2 regions of the Nocardiopsis lambiniae genome follow, and region 2 is predicted to be linked to the other one. Evidence: riboswitches for the same ligand, from Rfam matches in the RefSeq annotation. Region 2 holds a riboswitch; the other holds the start of a gene.
What was found. A riboswitch is a leader RNA that binds a small molecule or an ion and turns the genes downstream of it on or off. The one in region 2 is predicted to bind cobalamin.
Positions count from the first base shown of each region.

Region 1 (3,465 bases), on a different contig from region 2:
AGCCCGCGCCCGGTTCGGTCAGGCAGTAGCTGCCCAGCACGTCCATGGAGCACAGGCCCGGCAGCAGGCGTGCGCGCTGGGCGGCGTCGCCGTAGCGGTCGATCATCCAGGCGACCATGTTGTGAATGGACAGGTAGGCGGCCACGGACGGGCAGCCGGTGGCCAGCGCCTCGAAGACGAGGACGCCGTCGAGCCTGCTCAGGCCCGACCCGCCCGCGTCCTCGCGGACGTAGACCCCGCCCATGCCCATGTCGGCGGCCTTGCGCAGCACGTCCACGGGGAAGTGCTTGGCCTGGTCCCACTCGACGGCGTACGGGGCCAGGTGCTCGCGGGCGAAGTCGCGGGCCGCCTCCGCCAGGGCCGTCTGGTCCTCGGTGAGCGTCGTCACGGCCGTCACCGCATCACGGGGATGGTGAAGGACGCGCCTTCGCGGATCCCCGAGGGCCAGCGCGAGGTGACGGTCTTCGTGCGGGTGTGGAACCGGATGGAGTCGGGTCCGTGCTGGTTGAGGTCGCCGAACGCGGACCGCTTCCAGCCGCCGAAGGTGTGGTAGGCGACCGGTACCGGGATGGGCACGTTGACGCCGACCATGCCGGTGTCCACTCGGTGCGAGAAGTCGCGGGCGGTGTCGCCGTCGCGGGTGAAGATCGCGACGCCGTTGCCGTACTCATGACCGTTGACCAGTGCCAGCGCCTCCTCGTAGTCGGCGGCGCGCACCACCGACAGCACCGGACCGAAGATCTCCTCACGGTGGATCCGCATGTCCGGGGTGACCCGGTCGAACAGGGTGGCCCCGACGAAGTAGCCGTCCTCGAACCCGGGAACGGTGTGACCGCGACCGTCCACGACCAGCTCGGCGCCCTCCTCGACACCGAGGTCGACGTAGCCGATGACCCGGTCGCGGGCGTCCGCGCTCACCAGGGGGCCGAAGTCGGCCCGCGGGTCGTGCGAGGGGCCCACCCGGAGGTCGGCGATGCGCTCCTTGAGCCGGGAGACCAGGGCGTCGGCGGTCTCCTCGCCGACGGGGACCGCCACCGATACCGCCATGCAGCGTTCGCCGGCCGAACCGTACCCGGCGCCGATCAGGGCGTCCACCGCCTGGTCGAGGTCGGCGTCGGGCATGACGACCATGTGGTTCTTGGCGCCGCCGAAGCACTGGGCGCGCTTGCCGTGCGCGGTGGCGGTGGAGTACACGTACTCGGCGATCGGGGTGGAGCCCACGAATCCGACCGCGGCCACGCGCGGGTCGGTGAGCAGGGTGTCCACCGTCTCCTTGCCGCCGTTGACGACGTTGAGGACGCCCGGCGGCAGCCCCGCCTCGGCGAACAGCTCGGCCAGGCGCAGCGGTACGGACGGGTCGCGTTCGGAGGGCTTGAGGATGAAGGCGTTACCGCAGGCCAGCGAGGGGGCCGCCTGCCAGAGCGGGATCATCGCCGGAAAGTTGAAGGGGGTGATGCCCGCGACGACGCCCAACGGCTGCCGGAGCGAGTGGACGTCGATGCCGGTTCCGGCGTCATCGCTGAACTCGCCCTTGATCAGGTGCGGGATGCCCGCCGCGAACTCGACCACCTCCAGACCGCGCTGGAGGTCACCGTGGGCGTCGGGGACGGTCTTGCCGTGTTCGGCCGACAGCAGGCGGGCGAGCCCGTCCCGCTCGGACTCGACCAGTTGGAGGAACCGGAGGAGGACCCGGGCGCGGCGCTGCGGGTTCCAGGAACCCCACTCGACCTGGGCGGCGACCGCGTCGGCGATGACCGACTCCGTCTCGGCCCGGTCTGCCAGGGGGACCCGGGCCTGGACCTTCCCGGTGTTGGGGTCGAAGACGTCCCCGAAGGTCGTCGAACGACCGGGGGAACGTTCCCCGTGAACGAAGTGCGTCAGGACACGGACCATGGGACACCGGCTCTCTTGTGGAGGTCATGGAGGCGAGGCATGGGAGGAGGCATGCGGAACGGGGGCCGTGTGCGGTGGTACGGCCGACCGCCACCCCGAAGGTGGTGGGGTGGTGGGTTCAGTGATGCCGTCGCGTCGCCCGCCATGGGCGGGTCGTCCGGGCGCGGTGCGTCGTCATGCGTGTTCGCTCCATCCTCGTGGACCGCACGTACTCGAAAACCGCGGCCGGTATCCTGACTCCCGGTTCTGCGCGCCTCCCCCGCCTTCCCGGTTCGCACCAGTGGCGTCGTGAGGGATCGCTCCCCGGTCACAGTGGCGGGACCGTGCCGGATTCTCACCGGCTTCCCTGACACCGCGGCCTTGCGCCCCCACCATATAGTTGGACGTCCAAGTAAATCCAGGGTCGTGCCGTCGGAATTTCCGAGCCCCGCGGCGCGGGCGCAGGGCGTCCCCCCGGGAGCGGTCCGGAAGGTCGTCGAACCGGGACGGCACCGGTCACGGGGTGTTCGAGGACTTAGGGTGTCCGCGAGGCCCGGTGTCCACCCCCAGGAGACGCCCTCCGCGCCGGCGCCGGAAAGGTCCGGTGATCCGGCCCGTGCCCTCCACCCCCCGACCCGCACGCGCCGACCGCGCGCTCGGAGGACGCTTCTGGGCGTTCTGGTCGGCCGCGCTGGCCGCCAACCTGAGCGACGGCGTCGCCATGATCGCGATGCCGTGGCTGGCGTCCTCACTGACCCCCGACCCCGTGCTCGTCGCCGCGGTGGCCACCGCCGGTCGGTTGCCGTGGCTGCTGCTGGCCCTGCCCGTCGGAGTCCTCATCGACCGGCTACCCCGGATCCCGGTGATGGTCGGCGCCGGTACCGTCCGTCTGGCGCTGTGGGCGGCCCTGGCCGCCGTGGTGTTCTCCGGCTGGGCGTCGGTACCGCTGCTGACGCTGTTCGCTTTCTGCTTCGGCGTCCTGGAGGTCTGCTACGACACCGCCTCGGAGACGGTCGTCGCGTCGTTGGTCCCCCGGGAGCGGCTGGAGCGCGCCAACGGCCATCTGCGCACCGGGGCCCTCGTCGTCCAGGAGTTCGGCGGTCGGCCCGTGGGCGGCCTGCTCATCTCCATCGGCCTGTTCGCGCCGTTCGTGCTCAACGTCGCCGCGCTGCTCATATCGGTCCTGGCCCTGGCCCGGGTACGCGTGGCGGACCCGAACGGGGAGACCCCGGCCCGCGAACGACGAGGGTTGCGAGGCGTCGGCACCGACCTCACCGAAGGGGTAGGGGCCATCCTGGAGCAGCCGCTGCTGCGACTGGTCGCGGGCATCGCCCTGTTCGTCAACGGGTGCTACGCCACCGCCCTGTCCACACAGGTGCTGTTCGTTCGGGACGTGCTCGGTCTGGGGCCGGCCGGGTTCGGCCTGCTCATGGCGTTCGCCGCGGCCGGCGGGGTCATCGGCGGGCAGTCGGTGTCCTTCCTGCGGTCGGTGCTTCCGCCCGGCACCCTGCCGGTGGTCTGTCTGACCGCGACGAGCCTGGTCTACTGCGTGGTCGCGGCGCTTCCCCTGACCCCGGTGGTCGCCGTCGGCTA
Region 1 covers NZ_JAVREP010000001.1:372,789-376,253, reverse strand. The annotation lists gene RM479_RS01685 (acyl-CoA dehydrogenase family protein) at 1-388, opposite strand, end outside; gene RM479_RS01680 (CoA-acylating methylmalonate-semialdehyde dehydrogenase) at 394-1,893, opposite strand; cobalamin riboswitch at 2,100-2,284, opposite strand; gene RM479_RS01675 (MFS transporter) at 2,489-3,465, shown strand, end outside.
Region 1: it holds a riboswitch for cobalamin, as region 2 does, so the genes downstream of both, RM479_RS01680 (CoA-acylating methylmalonate-semialdehyde dehydrogenase) here and RM479_RS13395 (nitrite reductase) in region 2, are expected to answer to the same signal.

Region 2 (3,465 bases):
GGGCGTTGAGGGCCGAGGCGGCCATCGCGGAGCCGCCTCGGCGGCCTCGGGCGAGAACGTAGGGGATGTCGACGCCGTGGCGGTCGGCGAACTCCTCCAGGGCCTGCTTGGACTCGGCGGCGCCGACGAACCCGACCGGGCAGCCGACGATCGCCGCGGGGCGCGGGGCTCCGTCGACCAGCATCTCCAGCAGGTGGAAGAGCGCCGTGGGCGCGTTGCCGAAGGCGACGACGGCGCCCTCCAGCCGCGGCTCCCACAGGGAGACCGCGGCGGCGGACCGGGTGGTGCCCCAGCGGCGGGCCAGGTCGGGGACGCGGTCGTCGCCCAGGAGGCACAGCACCTCGTTGTCCGCGGGCAGGCGGCTCCTGGTCACACCGGTGGCGACCATGGTCGCGTCGCACAGCACGGGCGCGCCCGCCCGCAGGGCGGACCGGGCGGCCCTGACCAGATCGGGGTGGACCACGAGGTCGGCGGCGAGGTCCACCTGTCCGGTGCCGTGGATCATCCGCACGGCGAGACGCTCGGCGTCGGCGGGCAGGTGCCCCAGACACGCCTCCTCGCGGATGAGGGCGAAGGAGTCCACGTAGATCGCGGGGCCGTCGTCGATGTAGCCGTAGTGCCGGTTCGGCCGGCGGGGGGCGGTCACCGCGCCGTCCCGGGGACGAGGACGCCGCGCCAGGGCGTGACGACGAGTTCCCCGCCGGCGGCGAGGGCCTCCTCGGCGAGGGCGTCGGCGTCGGCGCGGCCCAGGCCCTCCTCGGGCACGTGGACGTGGCGCCCGCCGAAGGGCAGCGGGCCGTACGGGAGCGGCGGGGCGGGGTCCGGCAGGCGCGGGTCGGGCGGTTCGGGGGCGGACAGCGGGAGGGGGAGCTCGGCGACGTGCCACGGCGCTCCGGGGCCGTCGCCGCGCCGTTCCAGGAACGCGTCGGCGAGACGGACGAGGGCGTCGGCCGCCTCGTCCAGCCGGACCACCGGGCCGTGGTGGTCACCGATGCGCAGCCGGGCGGTGCGATCGTCGAGCGCGACGAGGCCGAGGTCGCAGGCGCGCGCCACGAGGTCGCCGCGTCCGTCGTCGAGGGCGAACAGGAAGCGGCCGGGCAGGGCGGCGCGGTGCGGGGCCGAGCACAGGGCCGCGTCCAGCGCGGCGGCGACCGGGCGCAGGTCGGCGCGCCCGCCCTCCAGGCCGGTGAGCGGGGAGACCATCACGTTGCGGACGAGTTCGTGGGTGGGCGAGGGCAGCAGCCCGGTCGCCTCCAGGGCCCGGAGCGCGTCCGGGGTGAGCCGTCCGTCCCGTTCGGGCAGGGCGCGCACCTGGAGGTTGGCCCGCCCCGTGACGTGGACACGCCCGGAGCCGTACTCCCGGGCGACGGCCGCCAGGGTGGTCAGGGACCGTGCCGGGAGGCGTCCGCCGATGAGGCGGAGCCGGACCAGCAGGCCGTCCTCGGCCTTCCAGGGTCTGAGGGCACCGGGGCAGCGGTCGCGCCGGGTGCGGGGCGCGGGGGCGTCCGCGGGGAACATGCACGTCCTTCGGTTCGGGGGCCCGTACGCGGGGCCCGCGGGTGACCTGGCGGCCCGTGACCGCCAGCGCCAGCAGGTCTTCGGACTCGGGGTCGGCCGGTGCGGAGCGCCTTCCCGGGGCGGTGCCCCAGTGGCTGCCCGGGACGGAAGTCCCGGAGCGTGCCCGCCCGTCACCCTCACCGCTGCGCGTCAGTCCCGGATTCGCACCGGGTTCCCTGCCCCACGAAGTGGAGTACGACTGGCCCGAAGAGCGTACAACGTCCACCTACGGCTCCGACCAGCGGTCTTGCCTTCACCCCGGTCGAAGGCACCCGAACCCCGACAGGCGAATCCGGCGAGGGGGCGGCCCGCCATGGGCGGGAACACCGGCCGGTGACGGTGGTCCCGCGCCGGACGGGCGGACAGGCCGGGCGGTCAGTCGTCCTCGCGGACGTCGACGACCTCGCCGGACAGGTCGACGATGACGTCGTACCCGCGACCGTCCGCGCCGCGCACCTCGACGTCCCGGACGCGCGGGTCACCCTCGCGCGGGGTGAGCGCGTTGGTGGCGTGCGGTGGGACCGGCACCCCGGCGGCCTCCAGGGCACGCCCGTGGGCGCCGAAGGCCTCCCGCACGGCCTCGATCTCCTCCTGCGAGATCTCCTCGGGTCGGGTTCGGTGTCGTGCGGCAGGAGGACGTGGCGCGTGTCGGCTCCTGCTCGTCGTCGTTGCACGTGGCCACCCGGAGGGGCGGTCCGCGAGGATGACGACGACGGGTCCCGGATTCGACACCCGCCCGGGGGAATCCGGGACAAGGGCCGGGCCGCCCTCCCGAGGGACGGAAGGGCGGCCCGGAGAGCCGGAGTCGGGCTGTGGGCCCGGAGCCGGATCAGCGCGGCAGGCGCTCGGCCAGCCAGGCCTCGACCTCGGCGGAGGAGCGGGGCAGGGCCGCCGACATGACGGTGCGGCCGTCCTCGGTGACCAGGACGTCGTCCTCGATGCGCACGCCGATGCCGCGCAGTTCCTCGGGGACGGTCAGGTCGTCGGCCTGGAAGTACAGGCCGGGCTCGACGGTGAGGACCATGCCGGGTTCGAGGTCGCCGTACAGGTGGACCTCCTGGCGGGAGACCGCGCAGTCGTGCACGTCCAGGCCGAGCATGTGGCCGGTGCCGTGCAGGGTGTAGCGGCGCTGGAGCCCCAGTTCGAGGACGTGGTCCACCGGTCCCTCCAGCAGGCCCCACTCGATCAGGCCCTCGGCCAGTACCCGCTGGGCGGCCTGGTGGAAGGCGATGAACGGGGCGCCCGGTGCGACCGCGGCGATGCCCGCCTCCTGGGCGGCGTACACCAGGTCGTACACCTTGCGCTGGACATCGGTGAAGGTCCCCGAGACCGGCATGGTGCGGGTGACGTCGGCGGTGTAGAGGCCGGTGGTCTCCACTCCGGCGTCGAGCAGCAGCAGGTCGCCGTCGCGGACGGGTCCGTCGTTGCGGGTCCAGTGCAGGGTGGTGGCGTTGGGGCCGGAGGCGGCGATGGTGCCGTAACCGACGTCGTTGCCCTCCACCCGGGCGCGCAGGAAGAAGGTGCCCTCGATGAAGCGCTCGGAGGTGTCCTTGGCCTGCGGCAGCGTCCTGGCGACGTCCTCGAAACCGCGAACGGTGGCGTCGACGGCGAGCTGGAGCTGGGCGATCTCCCACTCGTCCTTGACCAGACGGTGGTCGGCCAGGGTGATGGCGAACTCCTCGTCCAGGGTCGCGGACTTGGCGCGGGCCTCCTCGTCGACGTCGGCGCGCACCTCGTCGACGACGGCGTCGAGCTCGGCGTCGTGGCCGCGCACGACGCGCACGGCGGTGTCGGTGGCGCGCAGGACGTCGGTGAGGGTGGTGACGTCGGCGGTGGGCACGCCGAACAGGTCGGCGGCCTCGGGCAGACTGTTGCGGCGACCGGTCCAGAGCTCGCCGTAGCCGCCGA
Region 2 covers NZ_JAVREP010000007.1:267,461-270,925, reverse strand. The annotation lists gene RM479_RS13400 (precorrin-8X methylmutase) at 1-646, opposite strand, end outside; gene RM479_RS13395 (nitrite reductase) at 643-1,518, opposite strand; cobalamin riboswitch at 1,573-1,776, opposite strand; gene RM479_RS13390 (hypothetical protein) at 1,933-2,133, opposite strand; gene RM479_RS13385 (aminopeptidase P family protein) at 2,387-3,465, opposite strand, start outside.